2 regions of the Caballeronia sp. SL1002 genome follow, and region 2 is predicted to be linked to the other one. Evidence: riboswitches for the same ligand, from Rfam matches in the RefSeq annotation. Region 2 holds a riboswitch; the other holds the start of a gene.
The links. Region 2 has a riboswitch for thiamine pyrophosphate ahead of thiC (phosphomethylpyrimidine synthase ThiC). Riboswitches for the same ligand answer to the same signal wherever they lie in the genome.

Region 1: linked by a shared signal. The riboswitch ahead of AC3D25_RS17250 (FAD-dependent oxidoreductase) and the one ahead of thiC (phosphomethylpyrimidine synthase ThiC) in region 2 are both predicted to bind thiamine pyrophosphate.

Annotation. Positions count from the first base shown of each region.
Region 1 covers NZ_JBYMUW010000002.1:3,201,239-3,210,989, reverse strand. Annotated here, with positions in the region: gene AC3D25_RS17285 (MlaA family lipoprotein) at 1-919, opposite strand, end outside; gene mlaD (outer membrane lipid asymmetry maintenance protein MlaD) at 930-1,481, opposite strand; gene mlaE (lipid asymmetry maintenance ABC transporter permease subunit MlaE) at 1,575-2,342, opposite strand; gene AC3D25_RS17270 (ABC transporter ATP-binding protein) at 2,339-3,154, opposite strand; gene thiE (thiamine phosphate synthase) at 3,259-4,341, opposite strand; gene AC3D25_RS17260 (thiazole synthase) at 4,338-5,147, opposite strand; gene thiS (sulfur carrier protein ThiS) at 5,169-5,366, opposite strand; gene AC3D25_RS17250 (FAD-dependent oxidoreductase) at 5,363-6,511, opposite strand; TPP riboswitch at 6,748-6,902, opposite strand; gene AC3D25_RS17245 (ABC transporter ATP-binding protein/permease) at 7,160-8,917, shown strand; gene AC3D25_RS17240 (glutamate synthase subunit beta) at 9,005-9,751, opposite strand, start outside.
Region 2 covers NZ_JBYMUW010000002.1:1,675,864-1,685,614, forward strand. Annotated here, with positions in the region: gene AC3D25_RS10365 (entericidin A/B family lipoprotein) at 1-7, shown strand, start outside; gene AC3D25_RS10370 (DUF4397 domain-containing protein) at 318-1,100, opposite strand; gene AC3D25_RS10375 (2,4-dienoyl-CoA reductase FMN-binding domain-containing protein) at 1,380-3,401, shown strand; gene AC3D25_RS10380 (hypothetical protein) at 3,742-4,017, shown strand; gene AC3D25_RS10385 (EamA family transporter) at 4,249-5,202, opposite strand; TPP riboswitch at 5,744-5,889, shown strand; gene thiC (phosphomethylpyrimidine synthase ThiC) at 6,046-7,977, shown strand; gene AC3D25_RS10395 (YMGG-like glycine zipper-containing protein) at 8,201-8,413, shown strand; gene AC3D25_RS10400 (hypothetical protein) at 8,599-8,991, shown strand; gene AC3D25_RS10405 (L-lactate permease) at 9,651-9,751, shown strand, end outside.

The DNA.
Region 1 (9,751 bases), 1.5 Mb from region 2:
TCGTAGAACTGCCCGACGCGGCTTCTGGCGCCGAAGCTGCGCCCGGCGCGGAAGCCGTGCCGCCCGCTTCCGCCGCTTCCGCCGCCGATGCCGCCGCGGCCGGAACTGCCGTCGCCGATGCCGCCGTAGCCGCGGTCGCCGCCGCGCCCGACGCGCCGGTAGCACCCGCTGCACCGCTCGCGGCTGCCGCGTCGTCGTAGTTCGGCAGCGCAGTATCGCCGTAATCCGGCGTGCCCGTGCCGCCGGTCAACAGATATTGACGACGCTGCAGATACGCATTGCGCACGAACGAATACTTGTCGAGCGCGGCGTCCGCGAGCACATCGCTCGCGCCGAGCAGATTCGCGCGCGTATCGACGAGATTCACGCCGTAGAGCGCCCAGCTGAGCGAATCCGGCTTGATGTAGGTCATCGGATTGCCGAAATAATCGACCACCAGGCCGCTCGTGTCGCGCACCGTGCTCGGCCCGAGCAGCGGCAGCACGACATACGGACCGGCCGGAACGCCATAGTGGCCGAGCGTCAGGCCGAAATCGGCCGTGTGCTTCGGCAGCTTTGCGGCGGTCGCGACGTCGAACAGGCCGCCCACACCGAACACGGTATTGATGGCGACCCGCATGATGTCGGACACGCCGTCGGCAATTTTCAGCTGCAGCAGGTTGTTCGCGGCGGTGTAGACGTCGCCGATGTTCGAAAAGAAGTTCGTGACGCTATTGCGCACCGGCTCCGGAATCGCCCAGACATACGCCTTGGCGACCGGCTTGACCGCGACCTGATCGATCTTGTCGTTCACGGTGAACATCGTGCGGTTGTAGCTCTCGAACGGATCGCCCTTGGTGGGCGTCGTCACGGTCGCACAGCCGGCCAGCAGTCCTACTGCAACCACGATTGCAACGCTTCTCACGCGCATCGCCTGCATGTCCTTCTCCTTATTGGCTCGCCGCACTTGCGCCCATGGCGCTGGCCGCGCCCGGAAACGCCGGAGCGGCCGGCGCTGTAGCGGCCGCAGGTGCCTTCGAGGCGCCGGAATCCGCCGCCTTGTTGTAGAGGAACTGTCCGATCAGGTTTTCGAGCACGACCGCCGATTGCGTCATCGAAATGGTGTCGCCGCTCTTCAGCATCTGGTCGTCGCCGCCCGGCTCCAGACCGATGTATTGCTCGCCGAGCAGGCCCGACGTCAGGATCTTCGCCGACGAATCCTTCGGAAATGCGTATTGCTTGTCGATATCGATCGTGACGACCGCCTGGTACGTGTTCTGGTCGAAGCCGATCGAGCCGACGCGGCCCACGGTCACGCCCGCGCTTTTCACCGGCGCACGTGCCTTGAGGCCGCCGATATTGTCGAATTTCAGCCGCACTGAGTACGTCGGCTGGAACGACAGCGAACTCATGTTGCCCGCTTTCAGCGCGAGAAACAGCAGCGCCACGAAACCGAGCACCACGAACAGGCCGACCCAAAAGTCGAGAGCAGTCTTTTTCATCGTCTTCCCAAAGAAATCTTGTCGCAGATCCGGCGCCGGAGCACTGTGCTCTTCGCCACGCCCGCGCCATGAGCGGGGGCAGAATCAGCGTGTTTAGCTGAACATCAGTGCCGTCAGCAGAAAATCGAGGCCGAGCACCGCGAGCGACGCGTACACGACCGTCTTGGTGGTCGCGCGCGACACGCCTTCCGGCGTCGGGCGGGCTTCGTAGCCCTGGAACAGTGCGATGAACGTCACCGCGAAGCCGAACACCACGCTCTTGATGACGCCGTTGCCCACGTCGCGCCAGACATCCACGCCGCCTTGCATCTGCGACCAGAACGCGCCGGAGTCCACGCCGATCATCAGCACGCCCACCACGTAGCCGCCGATCACGCCGACCGCGCTGAAAATAGCAGCGAGAATGGGCATCGAAATGATGCCGGCCCAGAGACGCGGCGAAAGGACGACCTTGACCGGGTCGACGGCCATCATTTCCATCGCGGTCAGTTGCTCGCCCGCTTTCATCAGGCCGATTTCGGCGGTGAGCGACGTGCCCGCGCGCCCGGCGAACAAGAGCGCGGTCACGACCGGACCGAGTTCGCGCACGAGCGACAGCGCGACGAGCAGCCCGAGCGCCTGTTCCGAACCATAACGGTTCAGCGTGTAATAACCCTGCAAACCAAGCACGAAGCCGACGAACAGCCCCGACACTGCAATGATCAGCAGCGAATAATTACCGACGAAATGGATCTGTTTCGTGACAAGGCGCGGTCGGCGCAGCAGCGCGAAGAACTCGACGACGAGCCGCAGAAACAAGCGCGTCGCATAGCCGATCGTACCGACGCCGCCGAGCACCGAGCGTCCGAGGGCGCTGATCATGCCTGACCTCCGATGCCGAAATCCGCCGCGAGCGACGTGCTCGGATAGTGGAATTTGAACGGGCCGTCGGGCGCACCGTCGATGAACTGGCGCACGCTCGGGTCGGTGGACGCGCGCAACTGGGCGGGCGTTCCCTCGGCGAGAATGCCGCCGTTCGCGATGAAATACACGTAATCGGCGATGGCGAACGACTCCGGCACATCATGCGTGACGAGAATGGACGTCGCGCCGAGCGCGCTGTTCAGCGTGCGGATCAGGTTCGCCGTGATGCCGAGCGAAATGGGGTCGAGACCGGCGAACGGCTCGTCGTACATCATCAGTTCGGGATCGAGCGCGATGGCGCGTGCCAACGCCACGCGCCGCGCCATGCCGCCCGAAATTTCCGACGGCGCGAGGTCGAGCGCGCCGCGCAGTCCGACCGCGTTCAGCTTCATCAGCACGAGATCGCGGAGGAGTTCGTCGGGGAGATCGGTGTGTTCGCGCAGCGGGAACGCGACGTTTTCGAAGACGGTTTGATCGGTGAAAAGCGCGCCGAACTGGAACAGCATGCCCATTTTCCGGCGCAGCGCGTAGAGGCCGTCGCGCGTTTGCGCACCGACGTCCTGCCCGCCGAACAGCACCTGCCCGCGCTTCGCCTTCACCAGCCCGCCGATCAACCGCAGGATGGTGGTCTTGCCGCAGCCCGATCCGCCCATGACCGCGACAACCTGACCACGCGAAAAACGCATGTTCAGGTTCGACAAAACGAGCCGGTCGGCGTAACCGAAGTCGACGTCGCGAAGCTCAAGCAAGGTCTTTGGGGAAGCTGACACGGAGGCTGACAATCCTTTTACGCGGGAGGCCGAATTATAGGGCCTGCGCAAAAGCGGTGCTTTGGCCTACCTTTTCGACGGTGATTTGTTTCGAATCTGCCGCATTATCGCGCGAATTCGTGTTGCAGCGCAGTAACGGCCGCCGACGTATCCGGCGCTTCGGTTACAGCGCGTACCACGCCCGCGCTGCCGACACCCGTCGCCAGCACATCGCGGAGCACCGCAGCATCGATCCCGCCGATCGCCACCAGCGGCACGCGGCCGTCGAGCAAGCGCACGTAACGTGCCAGCCGGGCCAGTCCTTGCGGCGCGGTCGGCATGATCTTGGTGGTGGTCGGGAAAACGGCGCCGAGCGCCAGGTAGCTCGGCCGGAAATGCAGCGCGCGCAACATCTCGTAATAGCCGTGGGTCGATAAGCCGAGCCGCACGCCCGCGCGCGCGATGGCGGCGAGGTCGGCGGTCTGCACGTCTTCCTGCCCGAGATGCACGCCGTACGCGCCCGCGTCGATCGCCTCGCGCCAGTGATCGTTGATGAAAAGCTGCGCCTGGTGTCTGCGCCCCGCCGTCACCGCGCGCGCGATTTCGGACCGGAGATCGGCGGCGTCCGTGGTCTTGCGGCGCAATTGCGCGGTCTCTACGCCCAGATCGAGCACGCGCTCGACCCAGTCCGCGCTCGGCAGCACCGGATACAACCCGAGCCGCGCGGGACAAGGCAGAAACGCCGTTTCCGGCGCGGCGGGCAGATCGGCGACAGCGGGAAAAGTCGCGAAATCGACCGGCCATGCGTCGGGCAAATCGAGATTCGCCGGACGCCACGCGAAAGCGAGCACGAGCGCGTCGTGCGGCGCGAAATCGCAGTCGAGAAACGCGGCGAACGCGGCGAGCCAGTCGTCGGTGTACTCGCCTTCCAGTGCGAAACGCTCGTCGCCGGTACGCAGCACGGCGCGGCCCGCGTGCATTTCCAGTACGCCGGCGCCCGCCGCGAGAATGCGCGCGGCGTCGGCGTCACCCGGCGCTTCGGTGAACACCACGACGTCGCCGCGCTGCAATGCGTCCGGTGTGCTCAGGCAGAGGCGCCACGGCGCGGACGCCGCGGGCCAGTCGCCGAGACGCGTCCGGATTCGCTCGGCCACTTCGTTCAGTTCGTCCGCGGGCGGCCAGAAAATTTCACGGTTCAAAAGGCTCATGCCGCGCTCCCGTCCTGATGCCAGAACGGCATGCCGACCACCGGCGTGCTCGCTTCGGCGCTATCGCGCTCGGCCATCGGGCCGGCCAGAAAAGCCATGCGCCCGGCTTCGACGCCCAGAGCGAACGCGCGCGCCATCTGTGGCGGAAAAGTCGCCTGCGACACCGCCGTGTTCAGCAGCACGCCGTCGAAGCCCCACTCCATCACCTGACACGCGTGCGACGGCACGCCAAGCCCGGCATCGACGATCAGCGGCACGTCCGGCAAGCGCTCGCGTAGCGTGCGCAGCCCATACGGATTCGTCACGCCCTTGCCCGTGCCGATCGGCGCGCCCCACGGCATCAGCGCCTCGCATCCGGCGTCCAGCAGACGCCGTCCGATTACCAGATCCTCCGTGCAATACGGCAGCACCTTGAAACCGTCGCGGATCAGCTTCGCCGCGGCCTCGACCAGACCGATCGGATCGGGCTGGAGCGTGTAGTCGTCGCCGATCAGTTCGAGCTTCAACCACGGCGTTTCGAACAGTTCACGCGCCATCTGCGCCGTATTGATGACTTCGTCGACAGTCTGGCAACCCGCCGTGTTCGGCAGCAGCGCGACGCCGTGGCGCTTGAGCACGTCGAAGAATCCGGCTTCGCCCGTCGCCGATTGGCGGCGTAGCGCGACCGTGACCATGCCGGGGCGGGCGGCGTCGATGGAATCCGACAGCGATTGCAGCGACGGATAGCGCGACGTGCCGAGCAAGACGCGGCTCGGGAAGGATTCGCCATAGAGCGCGAGCGTGTCGGCGGTGGTGATTTTGGACATGATGAGGGCCTAAAAGTGAGTTCAGCCGCCGGCGACCGGCGATACGACATCGAGCTTGTCGCCTGCCGCGAGCACCTTCGATGCGTGCTGGCCGCGTGCGACGAACTGCCCGTTGAGCGCGACGGCGTAAGGCGGCGACGCGCCGAACGCGGCGAGGGCGTCGGTCACGGTGGCGGGTTCGTCGAGCGTGAAGGGCTTCTGATTGATATGGATATTCATGGTGTCGTTGCGTGATGCGCCGCGGCGGCGTACTCGCCGCGCAGCAAGTCGGGCCAGCGCGCGTGGCTGCGCCAGTCGTCGAAGGAAGCGGGGGTCGCGACGGTTTGCGCGAGCAGCGCTTCGGCCAGCAGCGCTGCCGTGCGCGCCACTTCCGGCGCGATCATGAAGCCGTGCCGGTACAGCCCGTTCACGCGCACGGTCCGCGCGCCGTCCCAGACGATGGCCGGACGATGGTCCGGCAGCGTCGGACGGCATTGCGTGTTGAGCTCGAGGATGCGCGCCTCGCCGAAACCCGGATGCACCGCGAACGCCGCGCTCAGGAGTTCGAGCGCCGAGCGCACGGTCATCGGCGACATGTCTTCGCCCTCCACCTCGGTCGCGCCGATCACGTACAGATCGTCCTGTTTCGGCGCGATATAAAGCGGATAACGCGGATGCAGCAACCGCACCGGCCGGCTCAGGCCGATTCCGGGCGCATGCACGCGCGCCACTTCGCCGCGAATGCCGCGCAGCGCGGGCCACGCGGGTTTGCCGCCGAGCCCGCGACAATCGATCACGAAACGCGCGTCCGGCATCGCGGCATCGATGGGCGTATTCCACTGCGTCTCCACGCCGCGCGCCGCCAGACCGGCAGCAAGCGCGCGCAGCACCTGCCGGTTATCGAGCTGGCCTTCCTGCGGCAGCAGCCAGCCCTGCCCAAAGCGCGTGCCGAGCGCGGGTTCGGCCGCGTTGAGTTGCGCCGCGCCTGTCAGTTTGACGAGCCCTTGGTCCAGCAGCGCGGGCGGCGCGTTGGCACGCAGCCGCCGCTCGAAGAGCGGCGCTTCGGCGCGATCGCCCGCGTGCCACACGACCAGCGTGCCGCGTCGCTGGAAAAAGACCGGTTCCGGGAGATCCGCGATCAACGCCGGCCAGCGTTCGAGCGACGCCGCGCCAAGCTCGGTGATGAGCAGTTCCGCGCTCGCCGCCTCCGCGAGCGGCGCGAGCATGGCGGCTGCGACCCACGCCGCCGACTGCGTGCCGGCGGCATCGCCTCGTTCGTACAGCGCCACGCGATGCCCCTCGCCCGCTAGCTGCCACGCCACGAGCCGTCCGCACAGCCCTCCGCCGACGACCGCGAAATCCGGCCGCCGCGCGTTTCGTCCCACGAGTCCAACGATATCCACGATGCAATGCCTCCCGGGCAACGGAGCAACGGCTGCAGCACGCGGACCCGGTTCGAGGCGAGAAATGTCCAACCTCGATCCAGAGATCCATCGATACGGCAGAAAAACGCACGATCCGGGACGAAACGAGTGGCGAGACCGGCCGGGGATGTGCGATGCAAGTCACGCATGCATCGCGCCCGGCGGATTTGAGAACTACTGGAAGAAACTGGAAACCACGCGGGTTTCCGGAAACTTCCCTCGCCGGTATTACCCGGATCGGGTGCAAAGGGTGTCTCTCAGCCTCGTCGCGTGGCTTGTCGTTTCGTTCCGAGCGCCGTGAAGGCGCGGACAGAGCGGACAAGCGGCGCGCGAAGCACCCCTGTTTCGTCAAGAATCATTAAAACATAAAAGCCAAACGCCCCGCAAACCGGGGATTCCCGGCTTTTTTCAGACGCGCCCGGCACTCTGGCACAATGGCTCGCGCACCTTTATCTGTCCCACGAGTCTTGGTATTAAGCGGCAATTAAGGGAATGTGGAAACAATCGGCGGATTCGCCGCGCATCGAATAGAACGGCTTGTCTCCCGCGCCCACCGCTCGTGGCGCATCAGTCGAAGCCTGACCGGGCAGAATCATCTCCAGGAAGCACATGACCACAACTACACCAGGCAACATCGAGAATCCAGAGCAGCAAGCCGACAAAGTATCGGCGTGGAGCCTGATCAAGCCCTACTGGGTGTCGGAGGAACGACGGTTCGCGTGGACGCTGCTGATTGCGATCATCGCGATCAACATGACGGTGGTCTGGATCAATGTCCGGCTCAACCGCTGGAACGCCGACTTCTACAACGCGCTGCAAAGCAAGAACGTCCACGACTTCCCTCAGCTTCTTCTCGTTTTCACCGGCCTCGCGTTCGCGTACATCCTGCTCGCGGTCTACGGCAGATATTTGCGGCAGATGCTCGGTTTCCGCTGGCGTCAGTGGCTGACCAACCGCTATCTCGAACAGTGGCTCGGCGACCGCGCGTTCTACCGGATCGAGCGCGACCGGCTCGCGGATAACCCCGACCAGCGGATCAGCGACGACCTCCAGTCGTTCGCCACCACCACGCTTTCGCTCTCGCTCGACCTGCTTTCCACGCTGGTCACGCTCGTCACGTTCATCACGATTCTCTGGACCATCGCGGGCGCGCTCTCGCTGACGGTGCTGGGCACGCCGCTCGTGATTCCCGGCTACATGGTCTGGGCCGCCGCGCTGTACGCGATCGTGGGCTCGCTGATCATTCAGAAGGTCGGCCATCCCCTCGTGTCGATCAATTATCAGCAGCAGAAAGTGGAGGCGGATTTCCGCTTCGGCCTGATTCGCGTGCGGGAGAACGCCGAGCAGATCGCCTTCTACGACGGCATCGCGACGGAAACGGACAACGCAAAGACGATCTTTGCGCGCATCCGCGACAACTGGTGGCTCATCATGAAGTACACGAAGCGCATGACCTTCGTGTTGAGCTTCTACGGCCAGATCGCGATCATCTTCCCGATCATGGTCGCCGCGCCGCGCTACTTTGCCGGTGCGTTCTCGTTCGGCGTGCTGATGCAGATTTCATCGGCGTTCGGGACGGTCAGCGATTCGTTTTCGTGGTTCATCAACAGCTATTCGACCTTGGTCGAGTGGCGCGCCACGGTGAATCGTCTGCGCGAATTCAAGCGCGTGATGCGCGCCACGCACGTTAAGGAAGCGATCTCGCCCGCGACCGCGCACGGCGGCATCAACCTGCATTACGTGAGCGCGAGCGCGCTGACCACGAAGGGCGTGCGCCTCGCGCTGCCGAACGGCACGCCGCTCGCGCGCGTCGCGGATGTCTCGATTCAGCCGGGTTCGCGCTGGCTCGTGCATGGTCCGTCGGGTTCCGGCAAAAGCACGCTGATGCGCGCGCTGGCGGGCTTATGGCCGTTCGGCGACGGCTCGATCGACGCGCCGGTCGATGCCAAGATGATGTTCATTCCGCAGCAGAGTTATCTGCCGATCGGCTCGTTGAAGGCGGCGTTGACGTATCCGTCGAGCGCCGAAACGTTCACCGATGCCGCGTGTGTCGAGGCACTGCGCGCCTGCAATCTGGACGATTATCTGACGCGGCTCGCGGAGTCCGGGCACTGGGCGAAGATGATGTCGCCGGGCGAGCAGCAACGGCTGGCGGCGGCGCGAGTGTTGCTGCACCAGCCGGACTTCGTGTTCCTCGACGAAGCCACGAGCGCGCTCGACGCGGACAACGAGATGCGGCTTTACGAGATGTTCGTCGAGCGCTTGCCGAAAGCGGCGATTGTGAGCGTCGCGCATCGGGAATCGGTCGCGGCGTTTCATGCGGAAAGGATTGCGATTGAGCGGGAGGGAGTGGGGGTTTTGTCGTAGCGCACTGCTTAAGGCACCCGCCCCCAAAACCAAAAAGCCGGACCACCCTCACAGGCGGTCCGGCTTTTTCACATCCAACAAAAACGCTTATCGCGGCAACTCACTGTGTCCCATCAGAAACGCATCCACTGACCGCGCGCATTGCCGGCCTTCGCGGATCGCCCACACCACGAGCGACTGCCCACGGCGCATATCGCCCGCTGTGAACACCTTGTCCACCGACGTGTAATACGCTTTCTCACCTTCAGTCGATGCACGCACGTTGCCGCGCGCGTCCTTATCGACGCCGAACGCTTCCAGCACCGGCGACACCGGTTGCGTGAAACCCATCGCGAGCAGCACGAGATCGGCCTTCATTTCGAATTCCGAATTCGGCACTTCCCGCATCTTGCCGTCCTTCCACTCGACGCGCACCGCGATCAGCTTCTCGACCTTGCCGTTCTTGCCCTCGAAACGCTTCGTCGCGACCGACCAATCGCGCTCACAACCTTCCTCATGCGACGACGACGTGCGCAGCTTGATCGGCCAGTACGGCCACACTAGCGGCTTGTTTTCCTCGCCCGGCGGCTGCGCGAGCAATTCGAACTGCGTGACGGTCTTCGCGCCATGACGATTCGACGTGCCGACGCAATCCGAACCCGTATCGCCGCCGCCGATCACGACCACATGCTTGCCCTTGGCAACCAGTTGATCGACGACTTTATCGCCCGCGTTGACCTTGTTCTGCAGCGGCAGAAATTCCATCGCGTAATGGATGCCGGACATTTCGCGTCCCGGCACCGGCAGGTCACGCGGCGTTTCCGCGCCGCCCGCGATCACCACGGCGTCGAATTG
Region 2 (9,751 bases):
CAAGTAAGCGCTCGGCCTCGCGGCCTTCGGGCCGCCCGGTTTCTGTCGACCCGTCGCGCCACGCGGCGGGTTTTTTTTCGTCTTTGCGTTTCTTTTCGTTTCGCGTTTCTTTTCGCCTCGCGTTTCTTTTCGCCTCGCGTTTCGCGTTTCGCGTTTCGTGTCACGTGTCTCGCGCTTCACGCCTCCCGCTTCGGCCGGTCGAAAAAAAAACGGCGGACCGCTCGATGCGGACCGCCGTTCCCTCTCAGCTTATCGTCCGCCGCTCGATGCTACGGCGGCGCTCTCTTTATCTTTTGGTTGTTATTTAGGTCACGCGGTTATTTCGTGTCCGGCAGTTCGATCGTCGGATTGTTCATGTTGCCGCCCTGCGAGACGAGCAAGCGGATGCTTTCCGGGATCACCTGGCTCAACGCATTGCCCGACGGCAGCGTAGTGATGAGCCAGTCGGCGTTGTTGGTGAGGTCGAAGGAAGCGGACTTGTACACCGGCGTCTTCGAACCGGCCGCCGTCGCGACCAGTTGATACGTGCCGCCCGACACGTAGGTCGAATCCTGGGTCGTCGCCGGTACGGCATTCTTGAACGCGAGGCTCGGCATGGTCGGGCTGACGGTGTTGATGTCCGTCCCCGGCGCCACCAGATACAGATCCAGATTCTGCGCATTTGCCGACGCGTTGAAGCCGCGTACGCGCGCGCTCGACGACAGCAGGCCCTTGTCGAACGGATCGTCGATCACGGCGATGGACGGCAGGAAGCCCGCATCCGGCAGCGCGATCACCGTGTATTCATGGCCCTTCGCGGCATTCGAGATGCTGGTATCCGAGGCTAGTGTCGTGGTCTGCCCGTTGGCGGTGTACGAGAAGTTCTGCTGTCCGGTATCGATATTCGCGAAGTTGGTGGAGGTCTTGTAAGCCAGATTGCTCTGAAGCACCTTCCCGTTGACGTAAAAATCAACGTTCGGACCGCTCGGGATGGCGTGGACGAAATGGACTTCCGGGTTCGTCAAGCCGAGTTCCTTGCCGAGATCGTCGGAGCCGCCGCCGCATGCGGAGACCAGAGACGCGACGCCCGCCATCGCTGCCATTGTTCGGATGAGCTTCATATTTCCACCTTTATAAATTTGCGTCAGACGTTATCCGGGCACCCCGCCCGTTTTGTATGTATCCCGTAGTGCCCGCTGGCCGAAATCCACGAGCACTGTTTGGGTGCATGGCTTTAGCAACGGCCGTGCCGCTGGCATTGGAGGGATCGCTCGATATTCGTCAGACGGTTGACTGGCGGGGTCGAAACGGGTTTTAGAGATAGCCCTCGAATCGGCGGGAATGAGCGCGCATGGCCGGGGTGTATTGTTCGAACCCACCACTTTTACAAAGCGTCCCGCATGCCCTACCCAAATCTGCTTGCCGAACTCGATCTCGGCTTCACGCGGCTGCGCAACCGCGTGGTGATGGGTTCGATGCACACCGGCATGGAAGATCGCTTCTGGCACTATCGTGAGCTTGCGGAATACTTTCGTGAGCGAGCGCGCGGCGGCGTCGGACTCATCATCACGGGCGGCATTTCGCCGAATCGCGAAGGCTGGCTGCTGCCGTTCGGCGGGACGCTGAATCACTGGCTCGACGTGCCGAATCATCGGAAGGTGACGCGCGCCGTGCACGAAGAAGGCGCGAAAATCGCGCTACAGATCCTGCACGCCGGGCGCTACGGTTATCAGCCGTTCGTGGTGTCGGCCTCCGCGATCAAATCGCCGATCTCGCGTTTCACGCCCCGCGCGCTGTCGCTTCGCGGTATCGAGCGGACGATCCGCGCTTACGTGCGTTGCGCGCGGCTCGCGAAGGCGGCGGGCTACGACGGCATCGAGATCATGGGGAGCGAGGGTTATCTGCTGAGCCAATTCATGTGCCCGCGCACCAACCGTCGCGACGACGATTACGGCGGTCCGATCGAGAACCGGATGCGGCTCGCGGTGCAGATCGTCGAGCGCGTGCGGGCGGCGCTCGGCGAGGCGTTTATCGTCGTGTACCGGCTGTCGGTCATCGATCTCGTTGAAGGCGGCACGACCTGGGCCGAAACCGAGACGGCGGCGCGCGCACTCGAAAAAGCGGGCGTGACAATGTTCAACATAGGAATCGGCTGGCATGAGGCGCGCGTGCCGACCATCGTGACCTCTGTGCCGCGCGCGGCGTTCGCCGGTCTCGCCGCGCGGCTCAAGCGCGCGGTCAGCGTGCCGGTGATCGTGTCGAACCGGATCAATACGCCGCAGGTGGCCGAGCAGTTGCTCGAAGACGGCGCGGGCGATCTCGTTTCGATGGCCCGACCGCTGCTCGCCGATCCCGATTTCGTCGTCAAGGCCGCGACCGGCCGCGCGGACGAGATCAACACGTGCATCGCGTGCAATCAGGCTTGCCTCGATCACACGTTCCGCAATCAGCGCGCGACGTGTCTCGTCAATCCGCGCGCCGGGCGCGAGACGCAGCTCGTCTATCGCGCCACCGCCGCGCCGCGCGAGGTCGCTGTGATCGGCGCGGGACCGGCGGGTTTGTCGGCGGCGACCGTTGCGGCGTCGCGCGGGCATCGCGTGACGCTGTTCGACGCCGCCGAGCAGATCGGCGGCCAGTTCGATCTGGCGCGCCGGATTCCGGGCAAAGAGGAATTTTCGGAGACCATCCGTTATTTCGCGAGCCAGATCGAGCGGCATCAGGTGACGCTTCGCCTCGGCACCCGCGTCGATCCGGCGCTGATCGACGCCGGCCGCTTCGACGACGTGATCGTCGCGACCGGCATCGCGCCGCGCCGCCCGGCGATTCCCGGCATCGACGGGCCGAATGTCCTGTCCTACGTCGATGTGCTGCGCGGCGCGGCGGTGGGCGCGCGGGTCGCGGTGATCGGTGCGGGCGGGATTGGTTTCGATGTGTGTGAATTCCTGCTGCATCATGCGGGCGACGCACTTCCGCAAACGCGCGAAGCGTGGTTCGACGAATGGGGCGTGGAAATGGAAGTGGCGTCGCGCGGAGGTCTGAAAACGCCCCTCGGGCGAGCGCCGGCGCGTCAGATTTTTCTCTTGCAGCGTAAGGCTGGCAAGCTGGGCGCGGGGTTGGGGAAAACCTCCGGCTGGGTGCATCGGGCGACACTGCAGCGCAATAGCGTGACCATGCTCGATGGCGTGACGTACGAGGAAATCACGGCGCGTGGCGTGCGGATATCGCGTAACGGCGAATCGACGTGGCTCGATGTGGACACGGTTGTGGTTTGCGCGGGGCAGGAATCGCTTGCGGAGTTGCATCGGCCGGTGCAGTCGGGTGCTTCTATGCGCTTTCATGTTATCGGCGGTGCTAAGTTCGCGGCGGAACTCGATGCGAAACGCGCGATTCGCGAAGGGGCGGAGGTGGCCGCACGGCTTTAGCGGCCGTTGGAAATAACGGGCTGCGATTTTTTTGGGGCGTGGTGTTGCCTTGCAGAGTGTGGCGTGGCCTTCCGTGGTGTGGCGTGGCTCCGCTCGTTGGCTTGCTTGCGCTGCTTGAGAACTTGCTTTCGTGTAGGTTTATTAGCACGCCGCTATGCGCGGCAGCAGTCACTTTCTTTGCTGCTGCAAAGAAAGTAACCAAAGAAAGCAGCTTATCCATTTAAGTGTCCACCTCGAATAACCTTGCGGATAGGCACGCAAGCTGACCAGGCTAACTCGGCTTCATCGGTTTTGGCACAGCACCCGTCAGCTCCATCCTCGCTGCGCGCGGACGTCGGGCATGTCAAAAACCCACGGTTCCACTTTTCGACTTGATCTTAACTTGACCTGGTCTTATTCGGCCTTGGCCTTGGCCTTGGCTTTGGCTTTGGCTTTGGCTTTGGCTTTGGCTTTGGCTTTGGCTTTGGCTTTGGCTTTGGTTTTGGTTTTGGTTTTGGTTTTGGTTTTGGTTTTGGTTTTGGTTTTGGTTTTGGGATTGGTTTTGTTTTGGTTTTGGGATTGGGATTGGGATTGGGTTTTTGCCCTACTGGCAGGCACTTCGTGCCTGCGAGGATGAATGAGCGGCTCCACTCTGTTGTATGGTGGGATGGCCGAATCAGCTTGCGCACCACTCCGGGTTACGGGTCGTGATGGACACTTAGACGGTCACGCTGCTTTCTTTGGTTACTTTCTTTGCAGCAGCAAAGAAAGTGACTGCTGCCGCGCACAGCGGCGAGCTAATAGACCTACACGAAAGCAAGTTCCCAAAAAGCACAGGCAAACCAAAGCAAAAGCGCCAGCAAAAACCTCAGACCAGTCCACGCCGCCGATAATCAAACCAAAACGACAGCCCGACGCTAATCAAAATCACGACAGTCGCAATCACCGTCCATTGCGTAATGGCCTCGCCCAGCAGCACCGATCCAAGCGCCACCGCGACAACGGGATTCACGTACATGCAACTGCTCGCAATAATCGGACTGGTGTGGCGAATCAAATAGCCATAGGCGACATACGCCGACATCGTGCCGATCAGCATCAGGTAAAGGAACGACACGCCCGGCACGAAGCCGATACTCACGATCCGCTCGCCCGACAACAAGGCGACCACCGTCGAGATAGACCCGCCCAACCCAATCTGCAACGCCGTCGAAACGAACAGGTCAGACGGCAACCTGAGCCGTCCGGCCAGATGCGCGCCGCCCGCCCAGAACAGCGCGCCGCACAGGATGGCGAAACTGCCGGCGGTCGATCCCGTCGAGCGGTCGCCGTGATTCAGGAGCGCAATCCCGACGAGACCCAGCCCGACCGCGACCCACTCGCCCTTCGCGATCTTGCGGCCGGCAACCGCGGCGATGATCGTCGCGAAGAGCGGGACGGTCGCGACCATCACGGCAGCCGTGCCGGTCGCGACGGTGCGCATCCCGAACGCGAGCATGCCGCTCGATAATCCCACCAGCAGCGTGCCGACCAGCGCCGCGTTGCGGACTTCCGCGCCGCTCGGCCAGACAGGTTTGCGCCGCGCCGCGAAGATAAACAGACCGATCCCCGCGAACAGATTACGCAGGCCCGACAGCATCAACGGCGGAAACGACGGCAGCGACAAATGCACCGCCATATACGTCGATCCCCACACGATATAAACGACCGCCAGCGCCAGCGCGATGCGGCCTTTCTGCGTCTCTGGAAGGCGGAACGGAAAACGATCGGGAAGATTGAACGGCAACTTGGGAGGACGGTTCTGCGGCAGCGGCGTGGACATCCGTTACTCCACGACGGCGATAAAACCGGCACGCCCGGAGAAAGCGGGCCGCGGACTACGCGCATGCCGCGCGGAAATGGCGGCAAGACGGGCAAGGCAGGACAACATGTTGGAGCACTAGAAAAGAAGGCGGAAAAATCGCCGTTAGGGTACTTGGGCACTTGGGTACTTGGGTACTTGGATACTTGGGTACTTGGATACTTGGGTACTTGGGTACTTGGGTACTTGGGTACTTGGGTACTTGGGTACTTGGGTACTTGGGTACTTGGGTACTTGGGTACTTGGGTACTTGGGTACTTGGGTACTTGGGTACTTGGGTACTTGGGTACTTGGGCACTCGGCCACTCAGGCACTCAGGCACTCAGGCACTCAGGCGCTCGGGCGCTTACAAACGCGGTCGCGGCACGTTCGGGCAACCCGCGCCACCGCTGAATCCGCGGAGAACGCCATTATGCAGTACGGTCTGACGAGAAACGCTCGGCCGTTACAGAACGTTGCCAAGACGGTTGCCAAGACGCCACGCGGCAGTGTACTGTGACGGCTGCTAACGCGGGGGTCCTGCGCTGCACATCGCAAATCTTGTTTGAGTCACGCTCAAGCCGGGTTTGCCCGTGTATCGCGGGTGAGAAATACCCTTTGAACCTGATCTGGATAATGCCAGCGCAGGGAAGCGTTCGGGTTTTACGGCGCACGAGGGTCTTCTTCCACTCGCCGCGCCGATCCTCCAAAACCCGCTCTCTTCCGTCAAGTCCTCCCTGTTTAGCTCCTGAATCAGTTCGCCCCGGACGCGTTTTCGCTCGTCCGGAGCGGCTGGATAAAAAACCGTTCCCAGGAGAAACAGCAATGAATGCCAATCCGAAATTCCTTTCCGCCGATGCAGTCGTCGACGCGCTCGCCATCGCCCCGCTGCCGAATTCGCGCAAGGTCTACGTGACCGGCTCGCAGCCGGATATCCGCGTGCCGATGCGCGAAATCACGCAGTCGGATACCTCCGACAGTTTCGGCGGCGAGAAAAATCCGCCGGTCTATGTGTACGACACGTCCGGCCCCTATAGCGATCCGGACGCCGCCATCGACATTCGTTCGGGCCTGCCCGCGCTGCGTCAGCGCTGGATCGAAGCGCGCGGCGATACGGAAAACCTCTCAGGCCTGTCGAGCGAATTCGGCCGCGAGCGCGCCGCCGATGCCGCCACCGCCGACCTGCGTTTCCCCGGCCTGCATCGCACGCCGCGCCGCGCAATCGCCGGCAAGAACGTCTCGCAGATGCACTACGCGCGGCAGGGCATCGTCACGCCGGAGATGGAATACATCGCGATCCGCGAGAATCAGCGGCGCGCCGAATACCTCGAAAGTCTGCGCACGAGCGGCCCGAACGGCGAAAAGCTCGCGAAGATGATGGGCCGCCAGCATCCGGGCCAGGCGTTCGGCGCCACCGCGTTCGGACCCAACGCGCTGAGCTCGATCACGCCGGAGTTCGTCCGCGAGGAAGTCGCGCGCGGCCGCGCGATCATTCCGGCGAATATCAATCACCCGGAATCGGAGCCGATGATCATCGGCCGTAATTTCCTCGTGAAGATCAACGCGAATATCGGCAACTCGGCAGTGACGTCGTCGATCGGCGAGGAAGTCGACAAGATGACCTGGGCGATCCGCTGGGGCGGCGACACGGTCATGGACCTTTCGACCGGCAAGCATATTCACGAGACCCGCGAGTGGATCATCCGCAATAGCCCGGTGCCGATCGGCACGGTGCCGATCTATCAGGCGCTCGAAAAGGTCAACGGCAAAGCTGAAGATCTGACCTGGGAAATTTTCCGCGACACGCTGATCGAGCAGGCCGAGCAAGGCGTCGATTACTTCACGATCCACGCGGGCGTGCGCCTGCAATACGTGCCGCTGACCGCGAACCGCATGACGGGCATCGTCTCGCGCGGCGGCTCGATCATGGCGAAGTGGTGCCTCGCGCATCACAAGGAAAGCTTCCTGTACGAGCACTTCGAAGACATCTGCGAGATCATGAAGCAGTACGACGTCTCGTTCTCGCTCGGCGACGGCCTGCGTCCCGGTTCGATCTACGACGCCAACGACGAAGCGCAGCTCGGCGAACTGAAAACGCTCGGCGAACTCACGCAGATCGCGTGGAAGCATGACGTGCAGGTGATGATCGAAGGTCCGGGCCACGTGCCGATGCAGCTCATCAAGGAGAACATGGACCTGCAACTGGAGTGGTGCGACGAAGCGCCGTTCTACACGCTCGGGCCGCTCACGACCGACATCGCGCCGGGCTACGACCACATCACCTCGGGCATCGGGGCGGCGATGATCGGCTGGTTCGGCACGGCGATGCTCTGCTATGTCACGCCGAAGGAGCATCTCGGCTTGCCGAACAAGGACGACGTGAAGGTCGGCATCATCACGTACAAGCTTGCCGCGCACGCCGCCGATCTGGCGAAGGGCCATCCGGGCGCGCAGGTGCGTGACAACGCGCTGTCGAAGGCGCGTTTCGAGTTCCGCTGGGACGACCAGTTCAACCTCGGCCTCGATCCGGACAAGGCGCGCGAATTCCACGACGAAACGCTGCCGAAGGATTCGGCGAAGGTCGCGCATTTCTGCTCGATGTGCGGTCCGCATTTCTGCTCGATGAAGATCACGCAGGACGTGCGCGACTACGCGGCCAAGCAAGGCGTGTCCGATAGCGAGGCGCTCACGCAAGGCATGCAGACGAAGGCGATCGAGTTCGTGAAGAAGGGTGCGGAGATTTATCAGCGCACGTAGGCGTCGCGCTTGAAGTTATTGCACGCGGTTGCTGCAAACAGTTGACGCACACGGCCTGCCTCGCGGCGGGCCGTTTGCGTTTACCCGCGCGGGCATCTTCCGTGCTTCTAGACATGCAGAATCGGCCAGCATCTTCATGCCCGTACAACAGGATGAGAGCGCCCGCCGTTTCCAGCCCAATCCGTACCACCTTTATCAAACCAAAACGTACCGGAGAGTTGAAATGAAAACGACTAAACACATTGGCGTCGCGGCGCTCGTTCTAGCGCTCGCCGGTGGCCTGTCGGCCTGCGACAGCATGAGCACTCGTCAACGCGATACCGCGATCGGCGCGGGCGCGGGCGGCGTCGCGGGGGCAGCGATCGGCGGCAGCGCGTTATCTACTTTGGGCGGCGCGGCGGTTGGCGGCGTGATCGGCAATCAGGTCGGAAAGTAAGGATTTCGGCGGCGCAGCGGTGCGCGTTTTTAACCGATGCACGCACGCGCCGTCGGCTTGAAATAAGCCGAAACAATTGGCCTCGCGAGCGGTTGATCGCGGTGTCCGGCGATGGGCTAAGCTCCTTCTACCGACACGAAATATCTGCGAATGAAACGTCGGTGTGGGCAGACAGGAGCAGGACCATGAACGCGAAACTGGCACTGGCGGCGTTGAGCGCCGCCGCAGCACTGAGCGGTTGCTATTACGTCCCCTACGGCTATGCGTATCCAGCGTATCCGGGTTATCCGGTCGTAAGCAGCGCTTCGACGCAACGCGAAGTGCCTGTCGGGCAAGCGTCCGCGAATGTCGATGCCACGCAAGGCTCCACGCAGACCTACACCACCGCGCAACCGCCCGCGCCTGCGCCCACGGTCGTGTATGCGCCGAGCTATCCGGCTTACTACCCGCCGTATCCACCGCCCTATCCCGTTTATCCCGCCTACGCACCCTATCCGGCTTATTACGGTTATGGCGGTCCATCCATTTCGCTCGGCTTCGGCTGGTATGGCGGCGGTGGTGGCCATCACCATCACTGACGACTGCTGAAGAGTTCTCCGCGATCGCATCTGCGTGGGGCACGCGTGCGGCGTCACTGTCTTGTAACAGTTTCCCACGGTGCGGGAGGAGCGACCGTGTGCGGGACCATTCCCACGCATACGCCCAGCCTTACAGGACAAGCTTCTGTCCATGTCCCGACAGCTCAGGCACGAATTTCGCTCTTTTCGGCCATCGCGACGGTTGATCGACCGTTGCCTGACCGTCTCGGGGATCTGGACATGCTCGTCTTCGCTTTCTTTGTGGCCTGGCTTGTGGCGTGCTTTGGCGTGCTCGGCATGTGGGTGTTTCGCGACCTGCGCGAGGCCAAGCCGGTATCAGCCGAAACCGCGAAGGGTTAGATTTTTGGCAAACCGGGTGCCTCCCGGTGCCATCAGGCGTGCTCCGCGAACGCAAACGCAGCATCTCGACTTCCGTCTGCGGGCATTCCTAACTTGACGGATGCAAACCTCAACCTATGCTTAACCGGTGCGCATTAGGCGGATGCTTAAGTCGATTGCTTAAGTCGATTGCTTAAGTCGATTGAATTGCCGTAAGGCTTGAGCCGCTCGCCGCGCGCTTCGCCCGCCGAACTACTCGGACTCCATGTGCTCAAGGCCGTTCGGCAGATGCTCATATCCATAAAAAATACGGAGACGAGATGTTCCATCAACTGCTCAAGCCGGTAGCGGACTCGCTCGCGCTGTCGTTCGTCGTGGCCGCGTTGCCTATCGTCGTCGTGTTGCTCATGCTCGGCGTGGC